DNA from 3 places in the Bacillus sp. AK128 genome. Region 3 is predicted to be linked to each of the others. Evidence: a T-box and tRNA genes for the amino acid it is inferred to sense, from the RefSeq annotation. Region 3 holds a T-box; the other regions hold tRNA genes.
The links. A T-box is a leader RNA that pairs with one kind of tRNA and senses whether it is charged. The one in region 3 lies ahead of tyrS (tyrosine--tRNA ligase), so its partner is inferred to be a tRNA-Tyr.
Positions count from the first base shown of each region.

Region 1: it encodes a tRNA-Tyr, which carries the amino acid that the T-box ahead of tyrS (tyrosine--tRNA ligase) is inferred to sense. The anticodon was not compared.
Region 2: it encodes a tRNA-Tyr, which carries the amino acid that the T-box ahead of tyrS (tyrosine--tRNA ligase) is inferred to sense. The anticodon was not compared.

Region 1 is NZ_CP096379.1:822,802-828,839, reverse strand. It holds gene M1D60_RS03895 (GlgC family sugar phosphate nucleotidyltransferase) at 1-164, opposite strand, end outside; gene M1D60_RS03890 (glucose-1-phosphate adenylyltransferase) at 186-1,334, opposite strand; tRNA gene M1D60_RS03885 (tRNA-Glu) at 1,786-1,857, opposite strand; tRNA gene M1D60_RS03880 (tRNA-Ser) at 1,875-1,965, opposite strand; tRNA gene M1D60_RS03875 (tRNA-Asn) at 1,972-2,046, opposite strand; tRNA gene M1D60_RS03870 (tRNA-Ile) at 2,122-2,198, opposite strand; tRNA gene M1D60_RS03865 (tRNA-Gly) at 2,217-2,290, opposite strand; tRNA gene M1D60_RS03860 (tRNA-Gln) at 2,295-2,369, opposite strand; tRNA gene M1D60_RS03855 (tRNA-His) at 2,391-2,466, opposite strand; tRNA gene M1D60_RS03850 (tRNA-Tyr) at 2,501-2,585, opposite strand; tRNA gene M1D60_RS03845 (tRNA-Thr) at 2,618-2,693, opposite strand; tRNA gene M1D60_RS03840 (tRNA-Phe) at 2,871-2,946, opposite strand; tRNA gene M1D60_RS03835 (tRNA-Asp) at 2,972-3,047, opposite strand; tRNA gene M1D60_RS03830 (tRNA-Met) at 3,051-3,127, opposite strand; tRNA gene M1D60_RS03825 (tRNA-Ser) at 3,323-3,415, opposite strand; tRNA gene M1D60_RS03820 (tRNA-Ile) at 3,428-3,504, opposite strand; tRNA gene M1D60_RS03815 (tRNA-Met) at 3,526-3,599, opposite strand; tRNA gene M1D60_RS03810 (tRNA-Ala) at 3,643-3,718, opposite strand; tRNA gene M1D60_RS03805 (tRNA-Pro) at 3,735-3,811, opposite strand; tRNA gene M1D60_RS03800 (tRNA-Arg) at 3,822-3,898, opposite strand; tRNA gene M1D60_RS03795 (tRNA-Leu) at 3,925-4,013, opposite strand; tRNA gene M1D60_RS03790 (tRNA-Gly) at 4,028-4,102, opposite strand; tRNA gene M1D60_RS03785 (tRNA-Leu) at 4,137-4,221, opposite strand; tRNA gene M1D60_RS03780 (tRNA-Lys) at 4,230-4,305, opposite strand; tRNA gene M1D60_RS03775 (tRNA-Thr) at 4,314-4,389, opposite strand; tRNA gene M1D60_RS03770 (tRNA-Val) at 4,453-4,528, opposite strand; rRNA gene rrf (5S ribosomal RNA) at 4,541-4,656, opposite strand; rRNA gene M1D60_RS03760 (23S ribosomal RNA) at 4,782-6,038, opposite strand, start outside.
Region 2 is NZ_CP096379.1:2,698,545-2,704,582, forward strand. It holds gene acnA (aconitate hydratase AcnA) at 1-764, opposite strand, end outside; gene sspO (small acid-soluble spore protein O) at 1,007-1,156, shown strand; tRNA gene M1D60_RS13405 (tRNA-Glu) at 1,315-1,386, opposite strand; tRNA gene M1D60_RS13410 (tRNA-Ser) at 1,403-1,493, opposite strand; tRNA gene M1D60_RS13415 (tRNA-Asn) at 1,500-1,574, opposite strand; tRNA gene M1D60_RS13420 (tRNA-Ile) at 1,661-1,734, opposite strand; tRNA gene M1D60_RS13425 (tRNA-Gly) at 1,755-1,825, opposite strand; tRNA gene M1D60_RS13430 (tRNA-Gln) at 1,829-1,903, opposite strand; tRNA gene M1D60_RS13435 (tRNA-His) at 1,923-1,998, opposite strand; tRNA gene M1D60_RS13440 (tRNA-Trp) at 2,011-2,084, opposite strand; tRNA gene M1D60_RS13445 (tRNA-Tyr) at 2,179-2,263, opposite strand; tRNA gene M1D60_RS13450 (tRNA-Thr) at 2,297-2,372, opposite strand; tRNA gene M1D60_RS13455 (tRNA-Phe) at 2,549-2,624, opposite strand; tRNA gene M1D60_RS13460 (tRNA-Asp) at 2,650-2,725, opposite strand; tRNA gene M1D60_RS13465 (tRNA-Met) at 3,025-3,101, opposite strand; tRNA gene M1D60_RS13470 (tRNA-Ser) at 3,264-3,356, opposite strand; tRNA gene M1D60_RS13475 (tRNA-Ile) at 3,365-3,438, opposite strand; tRNA gene M1D60_RS13480 (tRNA-Met) at 3,458-3,531, opposite strand; tRNA gene M1D60_RS13485 (tRNA-Ala) at 3,582-3,657, opposite strand; tRNA gene M1D60_RS13490 (tRNA-Pro) at 3,674-3,750, opposite strand; tRNA gene M1D60_RS13495 (tRNA-Arg) at 3,759-3,835, opposite strand; tRNA gene M1D60_RS13500 (tRNA-Leu) at 3,867-3,955, opposite strand; tRNA gene M1D60_RS13505 (tRNA-Gly) at 3,970-4,044, opposite strand; tRNA gene M1D60_RS13510 (tRNA-Leu) at 4,079-4,163, opposite strand; tRNA gene M1D60_RS13515 (tRNA-Lys) at 4,172-4,247, opposite strand; tRNA gene M1D60_RS13520 (tRNA-Val) at 4,355-4,430, opposite strand; rRNA gene rrf (5S ribosomal RNA) at 4,534-4,649, opposite strand; rRNA gene M1D60_RS13530 (23S ribosomal RNA) at 4,710-6,038, opposite strand, start outside.
Region 3 is NZ_CP096379.1:929,914-935,951, forward strand. It holds gene M1D60_RS04405 (YitT family protein) at 1-480, opposite strand, end outside; gene M1D60_RS04410 (transglycosylase domain-containing protein) at 642-3,587, opposite strand; T-box leader at 3,764-3,979, shown strand; gene tyrS (tyrosine--tRNA ligase) at 4,041-5,303, shown strand; gene rpsD (30S ribosomal protein S4) at 5,637-6,038, opposite strand, start outside.

The DNA of each region.
Region 1 (6,038 bases), 110 kb from region 3:
GCAACACTACGGATTCCCGAATTCACCATATTAGATAAAGCAAAATCAATCAGACGATATCTCCCGCCAAATGGAATGACAGAGAGCGATCGTTTAACAGTTAGTGAAGATAAGGAATCACTCACAGTTGAAGCATCAATCAACCCCATCATTGTATCTTTCATAACACGTTCCTCCTAGATATATTAATCAGCCTTACAAGCAGCAATCATCTCTTCAGAAACTAAAATGACATCTTCTGAATCATTAACACAACGTATCTCTGAATCACTTTCAATTTTCATCCCTGAAGGAACAATCGCTCGTTCTATATAAACGTTTTCCCCTATAATAGCATCAGGCATAATAACGGAATCTTTCACAGTTGAGCCTTTTCCAATATGTACACCTTGAAATAAAACTGAATGTTGTACATGTCCTTCAATGACACATCCTTCATTAATTAATGATTGCTGAATAACCGCATCTGGTGATATATATTGAGGTGGTTGGTTGGGATTTACTGAATAAATTCTCCATGATTGATCATATAGATCTAACTCTGATTGATCATTTAATAAATCCATATTGGCTTCCCATAGACTTTTAACCGTCCCAACATCTTTCCAGTAGCCTTTAAATGGGTAAGCAAATAGTTTTTTCTGATTTCTAAGTAAAAGAGGAATCACATCTTTTCCAAAATCATGGCTGGATTGAGGATTGGAATCATCTAATTCAAGAAATTCTTTTAAAACGGAATAAGAGAAAATATAAATTCCCATCGAGGCTAAATTACTTTTAGGAGAGATTGGTTTTTCTTCAAATTCTAGAATATCCATATGCTCACTTGTGTTCATGATCCCAAAACGACTTGCTTCATCCCACTCCACTTCCTTAACCGAAATAGTCACATCTGCACCTTTCTCAATGTGATAGGAGAGCATCTCAGCATAATCCATCTTATAAATATGGTCTCCGGATAAAATGAGTACATAATTAGGATCATACTGACTAATGTAATTCATGTTTTGATATATAGCACTTGCTGTTCCTGTATACCATCTCATACTATCTGATTCCACATATGGTGGTAATACCGTAACGCCTCCATGCTTCCTGTCTAAATCCCATGTACTACCAATACCAATATAAGAATTTAAGACGAGAGGTTGATACTGAGTTAAAATACCAACTGTATCAATTCCTGAATTTGTACAATTACTAAGCGAAAAATCAATGATTCGATACTTCCCACCAAATGGAACAGCGGGTTTTGCTAAGCTTTCTGTAAGAGAATGTAGCCGACTCCCTTTTCCTCCAGCTAGTAGCATAGCTACACAATTTCGTTGAACCATAATCATAGATCTCCTCTCACCCAAAAATAAATAGTAATTATATTAAATATGCTAAGAGAGATGCTTAGATGACAAAAATTTAGTAGATATAATGACCTAAAATTAAAATGAAAGTAATAGCATCATTCCTTAAATATTCAATTAATTCTGGCTTTTTCCTTGCTAAAATGAAAAGGAGTCTAATCTTTCGTATGACAGAATAAGACATAGTTTAGCAAATAAAAAGATATACTATAAAATTTTGGTGAATGATAGAGAGTAGATGTATAGATAGATCATAAATGATGAATAATAGAGTTAGTAGTTTAGGTAGATACGAGGTAAAGAATTAGTTCACGTGAGTGGAATGTATTAGAAGAGTGTATAGGAACCGATTTATCTTCATGATGAGTAAGAGTTCAATAAAGAAGACAAAATAAAAAAACACTGCATAGTGCAGTGCTTTTTGTGATGACCCATACGGGATTCGAACCCGTGTTACCGCCGTGAAAGGGCGGTGTCTTAACCGCTTGACCAATGGGCCGATATAATATATAAGACTGGCGGAGAAGGAGGGATTTGAACCCTCGCGCCGCGTTAACGACCTACACCCTTAGCAGGGGCGCCTCTTCAGCCACTTGAGTACTTCCCCAAAATATGGCTCCACCAGTAGGATTCGAACCTACGACCCTTCGGTTAACAGCCGAATGCTCTACCGCTGAGCTATGGTGGAATAATATAAAAATAAAGATGAGATACTTTATAAAACATTATAAGGTGAGTTATTTTCGCTAGTGCGAAAAAACTATGGTGGGCCTAAATGGACTCGAACCATCGACCTCACGCTTATCAGGCGTGCGCTCTAACCAACTGAGCTATAGGCCCAAATGAGTAATAACTTGTTGGAGCGGGTGATGAGAATCGAACTCACGACATCAGCTTGGAAGGCTGAGGTTTTACCATTAAACTACACCCGCAATATGGCTGGGCTAGCTGGATTCGAACCAACGCATGACGGAGTCAAAGTCCGTTGCCTTACCGCTTGGCTATAGCCCAAAAAATAAAATTAATAAAATATGGGGCGACCGAAGGGAATCGAACCCTCGAATGTCGGAACCACAATCCGATGCGTTAACCACTTCGCCACGATCGCCATAAAATTATATGATGTTATTTTAATAAAACTATGGTGGAGGGGGACGGATTCGAACCGCCGAACCCGGAGGGAGCGGATTTACAGTCCGCCGCGTTTAGCCACTTCGCTACCCCTCCACTATTACAAACATTTTTCTCTCGAAAAAAACTGGTGCCGGCTATAGGATTTGAACCCACGACCTACTGATTACAAGTCAGTTGCTCTACCAACTGAGCTAAGCCGGCATTTTATAAAGTATTTCTAACTCTTGCTCTTATAGTACATGTCGTCCCAATCTCAGGAAGCTAACTCAAGCAGCAACTCGATTGGTACGCTGAAGTATCTCTTAGAAGATTATTCCGACGTGCTCTACCAACTGAGCTAAGCCGGCATACGATACTTACAACAAAAAAAAACAAAAATGGTGGCTCGGGACGGAATCGAACCGCCGACACAAGGATTTTCAGTCCTTTGCTCTACCGACTGAGCTACCGAGCCATCTGTTTAGTTTTAGTTAAAATAATGGCGGTCCCGACGGGAATCGAACCCGCGATCTCCTGCGTGACAGGCAGGCATGTTAACCGCTACACCACGGGACCATTTGGTTGCGGGGGCAGGATTTGAACCTACGACCTTCGGGTTATGAGCCCGACGAGCTACCAGACTGCTCCACCCCGCGATAATATAAATAATTCAATTTTACTAAATGCACTTCATGTCTACTATTACGACCATCCCAATTTTACAAGATGATGGTTCAAGAAGAAAATTGGTATGCTGATGTGGAATCGATGAAGATTATTCAACGTGCTCCACCCGGCGATAATATAAATGTTTCACTTTTATAAATCACTTTTATATCCAGATAAAAATATGGCGGAGGAAGAGGGATTCGAACCCCCGCGCGGTTTGACCCGCCTGTCGGTTTTCAAGACCGATCCCTTCAGCCGGACTTGGGTATTCCTCCGTGTGTTTACAATGGTGGACCTTGTAGGACTCGAACCTACGACCGGACGGTTATGAGCCGTCTGCTCTAACCAGCTGAGCTAAAGGTCCAATTATACTTTTAAATGGTAATAGCGGCGGAGGGAGTCGAACCCACGACCTCACGGGTATGAACCGTACGCTCTAGCCAGCTGAGCTACACCGCCATATTAAAAAGTATTATTGAATGTTTTGCTATTGCAAAAAATTTGGTGGAGCCTAGCGGGATCGAACCGCTGACCTCCTGCGTGCAAGGCAGGCGCTCTCCCAGCTGAGCTAAGGCCCCATAGTCTAATCTTTAATGGTCGGGAAGACAGGATTTGAACCTGCGACCCCCTGGTCCCAAACCAGGTGCTCTACCAAGCTGAGCCACTTCCCGTTCATGAATATGGCGCGCCCGAGAGGAGTCGAACCCCTAACCTTTTGATCCGTAGTCAAACGCTCTATCCAATTGAGCTACGGGCGCTAAAATAGTTTTTTCAAAAAAAACTATGGTGCCGAGGACCGGAATCGAACCGGTACGGTAGTCACCTACCGCAGGATTTTAAGTCCTGTGCGTCTGCCAGTTCCGCCACCCCGGCAATACATGAACTCTTGGAGCGGAAGACGGGATTCGAACCCGCGACCCCCACCTTGGCAAGGTGGTGTTCTACCACTGAACTACTTCCGCAACAATGTATTGCAATAGATTATTTAATTGAATTTGGTGCGGATGAAGGGAGTCGAACCCCCACGCCGTAAGGCGCTAGATCCTAAGTCTAGTGCGTCTGCCAATTCCGCCACATCCGCGCACAAAATGGTGAGCCATGAAGGACTCGAACCTTCGACCCTCTGATTAAAAGTCAGATGCTCTACCGACTGAGCTAATGGCTCTAATTAAGTGGTGCCGGCTATAGGATTTGAACCCACGACCTACTGATTACAAGTCAGTTGCTCTACCAACTGAGCTAAGCCGGCGTATAAAGTTTTATTGTTAGAACATTTTATTTATTAAATATTTTCACTAACGTGAAAAATCTATGGTGGAGGATGACGGGATCGAACCGCCGACCCCCTGCTTGTAAGGCAGGTGCTCTCCCAGCTGAGCTAATCCTCCAAATTTGATACAGCCTGGCAACGTCCTACTCTCACAGGGGCAATGCCCCAACTACCATCGGCGCTGAAGAGCTTAACTTCCGTGTTCGGAATGGGAACGGGTGTGGCCTCTTCGCCATAATTACCAGACTATATTTTGATCACTAGAAACATTAGCGACCTTTTTAATTATACTCATTTTATGAGAAATTACAAGAGGAAATTTTTGTTCCCTCAAAACTAGATAATATCGTATGCAAGAATGTCATTTAAATATGGTTAAGTCCTCGACCTATTAGTATCTGTCAGCTCCACGTGTCGCCACGCTTCCACCTCAGACCTATCAACCTGATCGTCTTTCAGGGGTCTTACTTCAAAGAATGGGAAATCTCATCTTGAGGGGGGCTTCATGCTTAGATGCTTTCAGCACTTATCCCGTCCACACATAGCTACCCAGCGATGCCCTTGGCAGAACAACTGGTACACCAGCGGTGTGTCCATCCCGGTCCTCTCGTACTAAGGACAGCTCCTCTCAAATTTCCTACGCCCACGACGGATAGGGACCGAACTGTCTCACGACGTTCTGAACCCAGCTCGCGTACCGCTTTAATGGGCGAACAGCCCAACCCTTGGGACCGACTACAGCCCCAGGATGCGATGAGCCGACATCGAGGTGCCAAACCTCCCCGTCGATGTGGACTCTTGGGGGAGATAAGCCTGTTATCCCCGGGGTAGCTTTTATCCGTTGAGCGATGGCCCTTCCATGCGGAACCACCGGATCACTAAGCCCGACTTTCGTCCCTGCTCGACTTGTAGGTCTCGCAGTCAAGCTCCCTTGTGCCTTTACACTCTACGAATGATTTCCAACCATTCTGAGGGAACCTTTGGGCGCCTCCGTTACATTTTAGGAGGCGACCGCCCCAGTCAAACTGCCCACCTGACACTGTCTCCCAGCTCGATCAGAGCTGTGGGTTAGAATTTCAATACAGCCAGGGTAGTATCCCACCGACGCCTCCACCGAAGCTGGCGCTCCGGCTTCTCAGGCTCCTACCTATCCTGTACAAGCTGTACCAAAATTCAATATCAGGCTACAGTAAAGCTCCACGGGGTCTTTCCGTCCTGTCGCGGGTAACCTGCATCTTCACAGGTACTATAATTTCACCGAGTCTCTCGTTGAGACAGTGCCCAAATCGTTACACCTTTCGTGCGGGTCAGAACTTACCTGACAAGGAATTTCGCTACCTTAGGACCGTTATAGTTACGGCCGCCGTTTACTGGGGCTTCAATTCAAAGCTTCGCTTGCGCTAACCTCTCCTCTTAACCTTCCAGCACCGGGCAGGTGTCAGCCCCTATACTTCGCCTTGCGGCTTCGCAGAGACCTGTGTTTTTGCTAAACAGTCGCTTGGGCCTTTTCACTGCGGCTCTCTCGGGCTTTCACCCTACCAGAGCACCCCTTCTCCCGAAGTTACGGGGTCATTTTGCCGAGTTCCTTAACGAGAGTTCTCTCGATCACCTTAGGATTCTCTCCTCGC
Region 2 (6,038 bases), 1.8 Mb from region 3:
TTAACTCCAATTACCTCTGGTACAGGGAAATAAGAAGGTTGTCCTAGCATTCCAGCTTCCGCTTCAATACCACCTACACCCCAACCTAAAACTCCAATGCCGTTAATCATTGTAGTATGTGAATCAGTACCAACTAAAGAATCTGGGAACGCTTCAAATTCACCATTTTCACCTTCTACAGCATGAACAACGTTTGCTAAGTATTCTAAGTTTACTTGGTGAACAATTCCTGTTGCAGGAGGAACAGCACGATAGTTATCAAATGCTTTTGTTGCCCAGCTTAAGAAATTATAACGCTCTGCGTTACGTTCAAACTCAAGATCCATATTGAAAGCTAATGCATCTGCTGTCCCAGCTCTGTCAACCTGAACAGAGTGGTCAATTACAAGATCCACTGGCTTTTCTGGGTTAATTTTTTGAGGGTCTCCACCTAAATCAGCCATTGCTTTTCTTAATGATGCTAAGTCAACTACAGCAGGAACCCCTGTAAAGTCCTGAAGAATGACACGTGAAGGTTTAAACGGTACGTCTACTTCCTTCAGTTCATCCGTTCCCCATTTTGCTAAGTTTTCAACGTGTTCTTTTGTAATCACACGGCCGTCATACTGACGTAAAACTGATTCTAATAAAACTTTGATTGAGTAAGGTAAGCGGGACACATTTCCAATCCCTGCTTCTTCAAGGGCTTTTAAATTATAATAATTGTACTTCTTTCCATTCACCTCAAAGGATGAACGTGATTTGAATACATCGTTTGTAGCCACGAGTACTCCCCCTTTTCATTCATATTAACAGAAAGCTCACTGAACAATTTTAGCAATCCTTCTACTACCTACCTTTTTATCTTAATACAAGTATATACATAAGTAAATAAAAAGAAAGTTATGGTTTGTTATAAGGATTTCTTATTGAAAAAAAACCAAAAGTGATTTCTCCTTGTTGAATTTTCTTTACTAACATATTTTTCTCCTAGATGACTCATTATATAACTACGGAGGTGAGGTAGATGGCAAAGCGTAAAGCAAATCACGTCATTCCAGGAATGAATGCAGCAAGTGCTCAAGGAGTAGGTGCAGGATATAATGAAGAATTCCAGAATGAACCATTAACAGCTGAACAACGACAAAACAATAAAAAACGAAAGAAAAATCAATAATGCTTCGATTTATGGAAGAAGGGGCATAGCCTCCTTTTTCTATTTTATTTGAGAAATTAATAAACAATTATAGTATGTAGATGACTCCTATTTTTAGATCATACCTTTTACTGGATACATATAAAAAACACTGCGAATTGCTGCAGTGTTAGATTTGATGACCCATACGGGATTCGAACCCGTGTTACCGCCGTGAAAGGGCGGTGTCTTAACCGCTTGACCAATGGGCCGATATGAATATGAGACTGGCGGAGAAGGAGGGATTTGAACCCTCGCGCCGCGTTAACGACCTACACCCTTAGCAGGGGCGCCTCTTCAGCCACTTGAGTACTTCCCCAAAATATGGCTCCACCAGTAGGATTCGAACCTACGACCCTTCGGTTAACAGCCGAATGCTCTACCGCTGAGCTATGGTGGAATAGTGGAATGATGTACAAATACAAACAAGATTCTTTATACAAAATAATAAGGTAAGTTATTTTCGCTAACGCGAAAAAACTTTGATGGGCCTAAATGGACTCGAACCATCGACCTCACGCTTATCAGGCGTGCGCTCTAACCAACTGAGCTATAGGCCCATTCATTAGTACAAAGATTAAGCGGGTGATGAGAATCGAACTCACGACATCAGCTTGGAAGGCTGAGGTTTTACCATTAAACTACACCCGCAAATGGCTGGGCTAGCTGGATTCGAACCAACGCATGACGGAGTCAAAGTCCGTTGCCTTACCGCTTGGCTATAGCCCAAAAAATTAAAAATAAAATATGGGGCGACCGAAGGGAATCGAACCCTCGAATGTCGGAACCACAATCCGATGCGTTAACCACTTCGCCACGATCGCCATAATCACTTTTGGCAGGGGTAGTAGGAATTGAACCCACACCAAAGGTTTTGGAGACCTTCGTTCTACCTTTAAACTATACCCCTATAAAAATTTAATAGAGATGTAACTTTACTAAGGATAGTTTTTTTCTAAACACCCGAAATAAGGAAAGTTATTTTCGCAGACGCGAAAAAACTTTGGTGGAGGGGGACGGATTCGAACCGCCGAACCCTGAGGGAGCGGATTTACAGTCCGCCGCGTTTAGCCACTTCGCTACCCCTCCACTTACAGAATAACTTTTTCATCATAAAAATGATGGTGCCGGCTATAGGATTTGAACCCACGACCTACTGATTACAAGTCAGTTGCTCTACCAACTGAGCTAAGCCGGCATTTTGAAAAAATAGCCCTAACTATAAAACTTCTAATATTTGTCGTCCCAATCTCAGGAAGCTAACTCAAGAAGCATCTAGATTAGTACGCTGATGATATTGCTAAGGAGATAATTCCGACGTGCTCTACCAACTGAGCTAAGCCGGCATACTATACTAACAGCAAAAAAGCAAAATGGTGGCTCGGGACGGAATCGAACCGCCGACACAAGGATTTTCAGTCCTTTGCTCTACCGACTGAGCTACCGAGCCATTTAATTAATTTCAGTTGCAATAATGGCGGTCCCGACGGGAATCGAACCCGCGATCTCCTGCGTGACAGGCAGGCATGTTAACCGCTACACCACGGGACCATTTCAAAAACTCAATTTAAAATTAATGCATCCAGCTAGTGCTGATACAACTGTCCCTTCCTCTACTAGAAAATTCATTGATGCCCATGCGTCGGGACAACTCGATGTTTATTCATCGAAGTTTCGCTCGTCGCTACACCACGGGACCATTTCAGAAACTCAATTTAAAATTAATGCATCCAGCTAGTGCTGATACAACTGTCCCTTCCTCTACTAGAAAATTCATTGATGCTAATGCGGCGGGACAACTCGATGTTTATTTATCGAAGTATCGCTCGTCGCTACACCACGGGACCATTTGGTTGCGGGGGCAGGATTTGAACCTACGACCTTCGGGTTATGAGCCCGACGAGCTACCAGACTGCTCCACCCCGCGATAATATAAATAATTCAATTTTACTACATGCATTTCATGTCTACTATTACGACCATACCAATTTTGCAAGATGATGTATTCAAGAAGGAAAATCAGTATTCTGATGTTGAATCAATGAAAATTATTCATTAACTACTTTTTAAATGTTTCTAATTAAACATATGGCGGAGGAAGAGGGATTCGAACCCCCGCGCGGTTTGACCCGCCTGTCGGTTTTCAAGACCGATCCCTTCAGCCGGACTTGGGTATTCCTCCGTATTTTATGGACCTTGTAGGACTCGAACCTACTACCGGACGGTTATGAGCCGTCTGCTCTAAACAACTGAGCTAAAGGTTCATTCTTAGTTTTGGGTTAATAGCGGCGGAGGGAGTCGAACCCACGACCTCACGGGTATGAACCGTACGCTCTAGCCAGCTGAGCTACACCGCCATAAAAAATTTGTTAAATGTTTTGTATTTTTATCCATTTACAAAACACTTTGGTGGAGCCTAGCGGGATCGAACCGCTGACCTCCTGCGTGCAAGGCAGGCGCTCTCCCAGCTGAGCTAAGGCCCCTTATTATGGTGTTTAATGGTCGGGAAGACAGGATTTGAACCTGCGACCCCCTGGTCCCAAACCAGGTGCTCTACCAAGCTGAGCCACTTCCCGTTAAAATTTGGCGCGCCCGAGAGGAGTCGAACCCCTAACCTTTTGATCCGTAGTCAAACGCTCTATCCAATTGAGCTACGGGCGCTAATAGATTTGATTTACTTCTGCAAAAGCTTTGGTGCCGAGGACCGGAATCGAACCGGTACGGTAGTCACCTACCGCAGGATTTTAAGTCCTGTGCGTCTGCCAGTTCCGCCACCCCGGCAATACATAAACTCTTGGAGCGGAAGACGGGATTCGAACCCGCGACCCCCACCTTGGCAAGGTGGTGTTCTACCACTGAACTACTTCCGCAACAATGTATTGCAATAAATTATTTAATTACATTTGGTGCGGATGAAGGGAGTCGAACCCCCACGCCGTAAGGCGCTAGATCCTAAGTCTAGTGCGTCTGCCAATTCCGCCACATCCGCGCACAAAATGGTGAGCCATGAAGGACTCGAACCTTCGACCCTCTGATTAAAAGTCAGATGCTCTACCGACTGAGCTAATGGCTCTCATATAATGGTGCCAGCTATAGAATTAAAATCTCCATCATAAGAAATGTTACTAATAACATTATTTATCAATAGATATTTCATTTTTCACTAACGTGAAAAATATTTGGTGGAGGATGACGGGTTCGAACCGCCGACCCCCTGCTTGTAAGGCAGGTGCTCTCCCAGCTGAGCTAATCCTCCACATTTATTTTCTTGGAACATTTAACGACCCTTAATGTATCATGATTAATAATTACATTCAATGTGAACTTTTTTCCAGAAATCATTTTTCATTAGAGTCATTGCTTGGCGACGTCCTACTCTCACAGGGGCAATGCCCCAACTACCATCGGCGCTGAAGAGCTTAACTTCCGTGTTCGGAATGGGAACGGGTGTATCCTCTTCGCCATCACCACCAAACCAATAAGGGATTGTTCCCTCAAAACTAGATAATATCGTATGCAAGAATGTCATTTAAATATGGTTAAGTCCTCGACCTATTAGTATCTGTCAGCTCCACGTGTCGCCACGCTTCCACCTCAGACCTATCAACCTGATCGTCTTTCAGGGGTCTTACTTCAAAGAATGGGAAATCTCATCTTGAGGGGGGCTTCATGCTTAGATGCTTTCAGCACTTATCCCGTCCACACATAGCTACCCAGCGATGCCCTTGGCAGAACAACTGGTACACCAGCGGTGTGTCCATCCCGGTCCTCTCGTACTAAGGACAGCTCCTCTCAAATTTCCTACGCCCACGACGGATAGGGACCGAACTGTCTCACGACGTTCTGAACCCAGCTCGCGTACCGCTTTAATGGGCGAACAGCCCAACCCTTGGGACCGACTACAGCCCCAGGATGCGATGAGCCGACATCGAGGTGCCAAACCTCCCCGTCGATGTGGACTCTTGGGGGAGATAAGCCTGTTATCCCCGGGGTAGCTTTTATCCGTTGAGCGATGGCCCTTCCATGCGGAACCACCGGATCACTAAGCCCGACTTTCGTCCCTGCTCGACTTGTAGGTCTCGCAGTCAAGCTCCCTTGTGCCTTTACACTCTACGAATGATTTCCAACCATTCTGAGGGAACCTTTGGGCGCCTCCGTTACATTTTAGGAGGCGACCGCCCCAGTCAAACTGCCCACCTGACACTGTCTCCCAGCCGGGTTACGGCTGCGGGTTAGAATTTCAATACAGCCAGGGTAGTATCCCACCGACGCCTCCACCGAAGCTGGCGCTCCGGCTTCTCAGGCTCCTACCTATCCTGTACAAGCTGTACCAAAATTCAATATCAGGCTACAGTAAAGCTCCACGGGGTCTTTCCGTCCTGTCGCGGGTAACCTGCATCTTCACAGGTACTATAATTTCACCGAGTCTCTCGTTGAGACAGTGCCCAAATCGTTACACCTTTCGTGCGGGTCAGAACTTACCTGACAAGGAATTTCGCTACCTTAGGACCGTTATAGTTACGGCCGCCGTTTACTGGGGCTTCAATTCAAAGCTTCGCTTTTAAGGCTAACCTCTCCTCTTAACCTTCCAGCACCGGGCAGGTGTCAGCCCCTATACTTCGCCTTGCGGCTTCGCAGAGACCTGTGTTTTTGCTAAACAGTCGCTTGGGCCTTTTCACTGCGGCTCTCTCGGGCTTTCACCCTACCAGAGCACCCCTTCTCCCGAAGTTACGGGGTCATTTTGCCGAGTTCCTTAACGAGAGTTCTCTCGATCACCTTAGGATTCTCTCCTCGCCTACCTGTGTCGGTTTGCGGTACAGGCACCTCTCACCTCGCTAGAGGCTTTTCTTGGCAGTGTGGAATC
Region 3 (6,038 bases):
TAATAAGAAGATTAGGCAATTGATTAAGAAGAGAGGTTTCCCAGGTAGAATTTCACGTTTATTGGAAATGACAAGAGCAATTACTCCGATACCACCGTTGGAAACCTTTTCTTTTAATAACATACCAACACCAATTCCAAGTAGGAGTGACCCTATCACTAAATCAACCCATGGGTTTTGATTTGGTAATGGAATATAGTGTTGAACTGCAAATATAGAAGCAGAGGTAATCGAAATAGAGACCATGGTCCAAAGAGTTGATTTTCCGCCTAAATACTTCACAGCTACTGCTAGCATGGAGAAATTAACGAGCCACAGAGCAAAACCCATATCGAGATGAAACCAATGATTTAAGATAACGGCTAATCCACCAGCCCCACCAGATGGTATGGCATGTGGAAATAGGAATAAACCCATTCCAGCACCTTGTATAGCTCCACCTCCAATCACTATGCTATTCTTTTTGAGAAAATTAAACATTCGTATCATCCTGTCATCTTCTTAGATTAAGAGCAAATTTGGATAAGCTATCCTCTTAAACGTATTAATTTTAGAAAGAATTTATGATACAAGCTATAAAAATATAATCTGTTCAAAAGAAAAAAGCCTATGACGTTTTGTCATAGGCTTACTACTTTTATTTATTGATCAGCAGGTGGATCAGGATCAACTGGTTCAGTAGGGTCTCCAGGTGCTGGTTCTACTGGATCTGTTGGTATTTCTGGATCCTTTGGATCACCAGGGTTTGGTTTATCCTCTTCTGGAGGATCAGCAGGTTCCTCTGGTTCCGGCTCTGGTTCTAGTGGTTCTTCCTTCAACCATTCCCCTTTAAGGGCATGAGTGGAGGCTGGACCTTCTTTACCTGCTACATCAACAGCTGTTACGTAATAAGCAGCAATCGATGAGTCGATAGCAAATCCACCATTTTCAGTGAATTCTTTAACACTCATGCTTCCAATCTTCTTAAATTGATTTGAGAAGTTTTCAGCACGATATATACGATAACCGACCACATCATTATGTTCATGCTTTGCCCAAGTTAGTTTATTACCTGAAATACCTACATTGCTCGTAGGACTAGGAGTCGAACCGTTGTCTGCTAATGGTTCAGTTTCAGGAATGACCACATTTTTAAAAGTGGCTTCTTTAGATAGTAATTTCATTAACTCTTCAGCACTTTTTAAATTATTTTCTTCTAGGAATTCTTTCTTAATCATAACTCCATCCTGTGTAAATTCAACCGGTGTAGAGTCTAAAGCACGATAGGCTTTATCACCAACCATAACGAATTTACCCTTTTCAAGAGTATCGTCTTCTTTTCTAGGTACAAAGTTAGCGTTGAAAATGTCAGTCTGGACTAAACCAGCCTCTGAACATAAAGCTGATGGAAGTAGACCTGAAATCGTACAATATGATCTTCTAACAATACCACCTGGCATTTTGAATGTCTCATTAGATTTAACTAACTCTGGTCTAATGTCATAGGCTGCATTCATTAATTGTGCCCAGATCATTTGACCTCTTTTTGAGTAGGAAAGTCCTTTGTAAGCCTCTAATCGTTTTGGAGTATCATAACCAATCCATGTACCAAATGTAACATTTGGATTAGAAGCAACAAACCAAGAGTCTCTATACTCCTGAGAAGTTCCGGTTTTACCTGCCCAATCAGAAGAGAATTTAAGCATCGAAGGTACACCTGAAGCGGTTCCTCCTCGTATTACGTCTCTCATCATATCAATAGTTAGGTAAGCTGTTTGTGGAGAAAATACTTCTACTTCCTCTGTTTCGTGTTGGAAGATGACTTCTCCATCCTTTGTTTCGATCTTTTCAATCATATATCCATCGATGAATTTACCACCATTTGCAAATGTTGCATAGGCGTTTACATTCTCTTCAACGGTTACCCCAGTTTCCATTCCACCTAGAGATAGAGATAGATTGGTATGATCGCCTTCTGTTAGGCTTGTGAAGCCCATTTTTTCTAAGAAGGTAGAAGGTCGCTGATTAATGATCTTAGTATACCCAATAGCAGCAGGTACGTTATGAGATTTTGCAAGGGATGTACGAGCAGAAACAAATCCATAGTGATTTCCACCAAAGTTGCTTGGACTCCATGGTTCATTTCCTGTTGGAATCGTGACATCAACATCTACAAAAACAGTACCTGGTTGGATTTGACCAAGCTCCATACCTGGTGCATACACAACAAGTGGTTTCATCGTCGAACCATTTTGACGCTTTGCTCGTAATGCATGATTCATTTGCTCTCGACTATGATCGCGCCCAGCCACAAAACTAATAATTTTACCTGTCTTATTTTCAAGTAAAACTGCACCAACCTCAACAGGCTCAACTACTTTTTCAACTTCACCAGTATCCGGGTTTTCCTTTTCTTCAGTCTTATCTTGACCGTAGTATTGGAATTCCTCTGCTACTACTTGCATACGGTCATATATGTCTTTGTCTATTGTTGTGTAGATTTTATATCCATTCTGTCTCATTGTCGTGTCTGCTAGAGTCAAATAGGATTGATGTAATTCGCTATCATTTAGTAGATCTTCTTTTTCATAGCCATCCTTTGTCGCGAGCTGATCTGCAATAATTTCCTTTGAACGCAGTTCTATCTCGGCTGTCAGCCAAGGATAATCCTCTGTAGGAGAAGGTTTTGCTGGTGCAAAGCTAGCGACTAAATCAAATGCTATTGCTTCATCATATTGCTCTTGGGTAATTTTTTCTGCTGTAAGCATCCTACTTAATACAGTTTTCATCCGATCTAATCCTGGTTGAAGATTATTTTTAATTTCACCAGCATTAGTAAATGGAGTATAACCAAACGGGCTTTGTGGAAGACCAGCGATGAAAGCCGCTTGAGCTAGATTTAAGTCCTTTGGCTCCACATTAAAAATTCCAAGGGCTGCCGTTTTTACGCCGGCAATATTATCTCCCGAACTATTCCGTCCAAATGTTGCAACATTAAGGTAAGTTTCAATAATCTCTTCTTTTTCAAAGAATTGCTCTAGGCGCATAGCTAGGAGGATTTCCTTTGCTTTACGTTCAAAAGAAACTTCACTAGATAAGATTTGGTTTTTTATTAGCTGCTGGGTAAGGGTACTTCCTCCCGTTTGAGTTTGGGAATTAGTGACCTCCTGTAATAAAGCACGTAATATGGCTTTTGGAACTACACCATTATGTTCATAAAAGTACTGGTCCTCAGTTGCAATTACTGCATCTATTAAATGAGGAGAAATGTCAGATAACCCTACTTCCTCACGATATAAATCAGAACGTAGCTCACCTAAGTAGACGTTGTTTGCAAAGTAGACCTCAGAGGTCTCTTCGTAGTTATAAATGTCTTTTTGCATGCTATCAAAGCTTCGAATTGGCTCGTCCTTAACGAGAGATGCAAAATATCCGGCTCCAACTCCACCAGCAAAGAATGCACTCATTAATCCTATTACTATAAAAACTAAAAATAGATTCCACATGACTTTGTATGAAACTGAGAATACCTTTACTGTCTTTTTGCTAAATAATGCATCTTTAAAGGTTTGTAAGTATTCTTTAATCATTGATTTGTTAATCCTCATAACACTCCCCCTAAATCAAATATATTATAGCACATTATAATTACAATTTTACATACACAAAAAGACATACTGCAGGAAAAATAAACCAATAACTGAATGGGTTATTGAATGGTTGATTTGACATTAGCTTGCTTTCTATGGTATTTATTTGTATAAGAAATTGATTAATTGAATAAAAGTAAGCAATGATAGGAATCAAGTAGTGTGGTTTTCCCTGTTTTAGAGAGCTGATGGTTGGTGAAAATCAGTACAAATTAACACACGAATTACATCCTTGAGCATCTTTTGTGAATGATAGTAGCAAAAGACGGATTAAACCGTTAATGAATCTTGAGTGGAAGGCAATTTGCTTTCAACAAGGGTGGTACCGCGATTAATAACTCGTCCCTTTTTTTGGGGAGGAGTTTTTTTGTGTTCCTAGAGTTGTATTCATGAAAGAGAGGGGTATTTAGAATGGATTTATTAAAAGACTTAGAATTTCGCGGGCTAATTCATCAGGTAACTGATCAAGAGGGCCTAGAGAAGGTATTAGCCGAGGAGAAAATTAAACTCTATTGTGGTTTTGATCCAACTGCAGATAGCCTTCATATCGGAAACTTACTTCAAATTGTGACGTTACGACGCTTTCAGTTAGCAGGACATTCTCCAGTTGCATTAGTGGGAGGAGCGACTGGGTTAATTGGAGATCCAAGTGGTAAGGCAAACGAGCGTACCCTTAATTCTTCAGATGTGGTTGTACAATTTACTGACAAGATTAGAAATCAATTAGCTCGTTTTTTGGATTTTGAACATCCGGAAAACCCGGCAACCATTGCTAATAATTATGACTGGATTGGCAAACTTGACGTTATCTCTTTTCTAAGAGATGTCGGGAAAAGCTTTGGATTAAATTATATGCTAGCAAAGGATTCCGTACAGTCAAGGCTTGATGCGGGAATTTCATTTACAGAGTTTAGTTATATGATTCTACAGTCCTATGATTTCTTAAAACTATATGAAACACAAGGTGTTCGATTACAAATAGGTGGAAGTGATCAATGGGGTAATATAACAGCGGGGCTTGAACTAATTAGAAAATCTGTCGAGGATTCGAAAGCGTTTGGTTTAACGGCTTCTCTTGTCACAAAAGCGGATGGAACCAAGTTTGGTAAAACAGAATCAGGTACGATCTGGTTAGATCGCGAAAAAGTTTCACCATATGAATTCTACCAGTTCTGGATTAATACGGATGACCGTGATGTTATGAAGTTTATTAAATGCTTTACCTTCCTAACAAAAGATGAAATTGAAGCAATTGAACAGGAAATGGCAGATGCTCCTGAAAAGAGAACGGCCCAAAAGACACTTGCAGAAGAGGTAACGAAGTTCGTTCATGGTGAAGAATCACTTAAACAGGCTATCAGAATCTCAGAAGCATTATTCAGCGGAAGTATCGCTGAACTAACTGGAGAAGAAATCAAAGAAGGATTTAAAGATGTTCCATCCTTTGAATTTGCTTCGACAGACCAACCTGTTCTCGTTGATCTACTCGTTCAAAGTAAGATATCCCCATCCAAGCGACAGGCTCGGGAGGACATCTCAAATGGGGCAATCTATATTAATGGTGAGAGAATTCAGGAAATAGATTTTGTTGTTTCAGATCAACACCGTATTGAGAATGCGTACACCGTGATTCGTCGAGGGAAGAAGAAGTATTATTTAATTAAATTTGTTTAAATGAAAGGCCACCTCCAGACCATGGAGGTGGCTTTATTACTTCCATCTAGGGAAGGGGAAATATAAATCATTGCTTTTGCGGAATTAAGAGGGAGAATCGTGGAATAAATGAATTTTTCGCGGGATTATGAACAGAAATCGTGGAATTGCTATATTTATCGCGGAATAATCAAAAAAGTTCATGGAATAGCTTGATTCATTAGCAGGGTTAGGTGTATGATTCAGTATTTATTAGATATTGTATCAAGTTTTTAACAAACTTTTGCAAAATAATAGCTGAAGTTGGGATAGAATAACAAAAACCCCACTGATATTTCAGCGGGGTTCCTCTTATTAACGAGAATAGAATTCTACGATTAATGATTCGTTGATTTCAGCTGGAAGTTCAGAACGCTCAGGAAGACGAGTGTAAGTACCTTCAAGCTTTTCTGCATCAAATGATAAGTAATCAGGTACGAAGTTGTTTACTTCAACTGATTCTTTAACTGCAGATAGGTTTTGAGATTTTTCACGTAGAGCAATAGTTTGTCCAGGCTTTACGCGGTATGATGGAATATCAACACGTGATCCATCAACTAAGATGTGACCGTGGTTTACTAATTGACGAGCTCCACGACGAGTACGAGCTAAGCCAAGACGGTAAACTAAGTTATCTAAACGAGATTCTAATAGAATCATGAAGTTTTCACCGTAGATACCAGTCATTTTACCAGCAGCATCAAATGTGCGACGGAA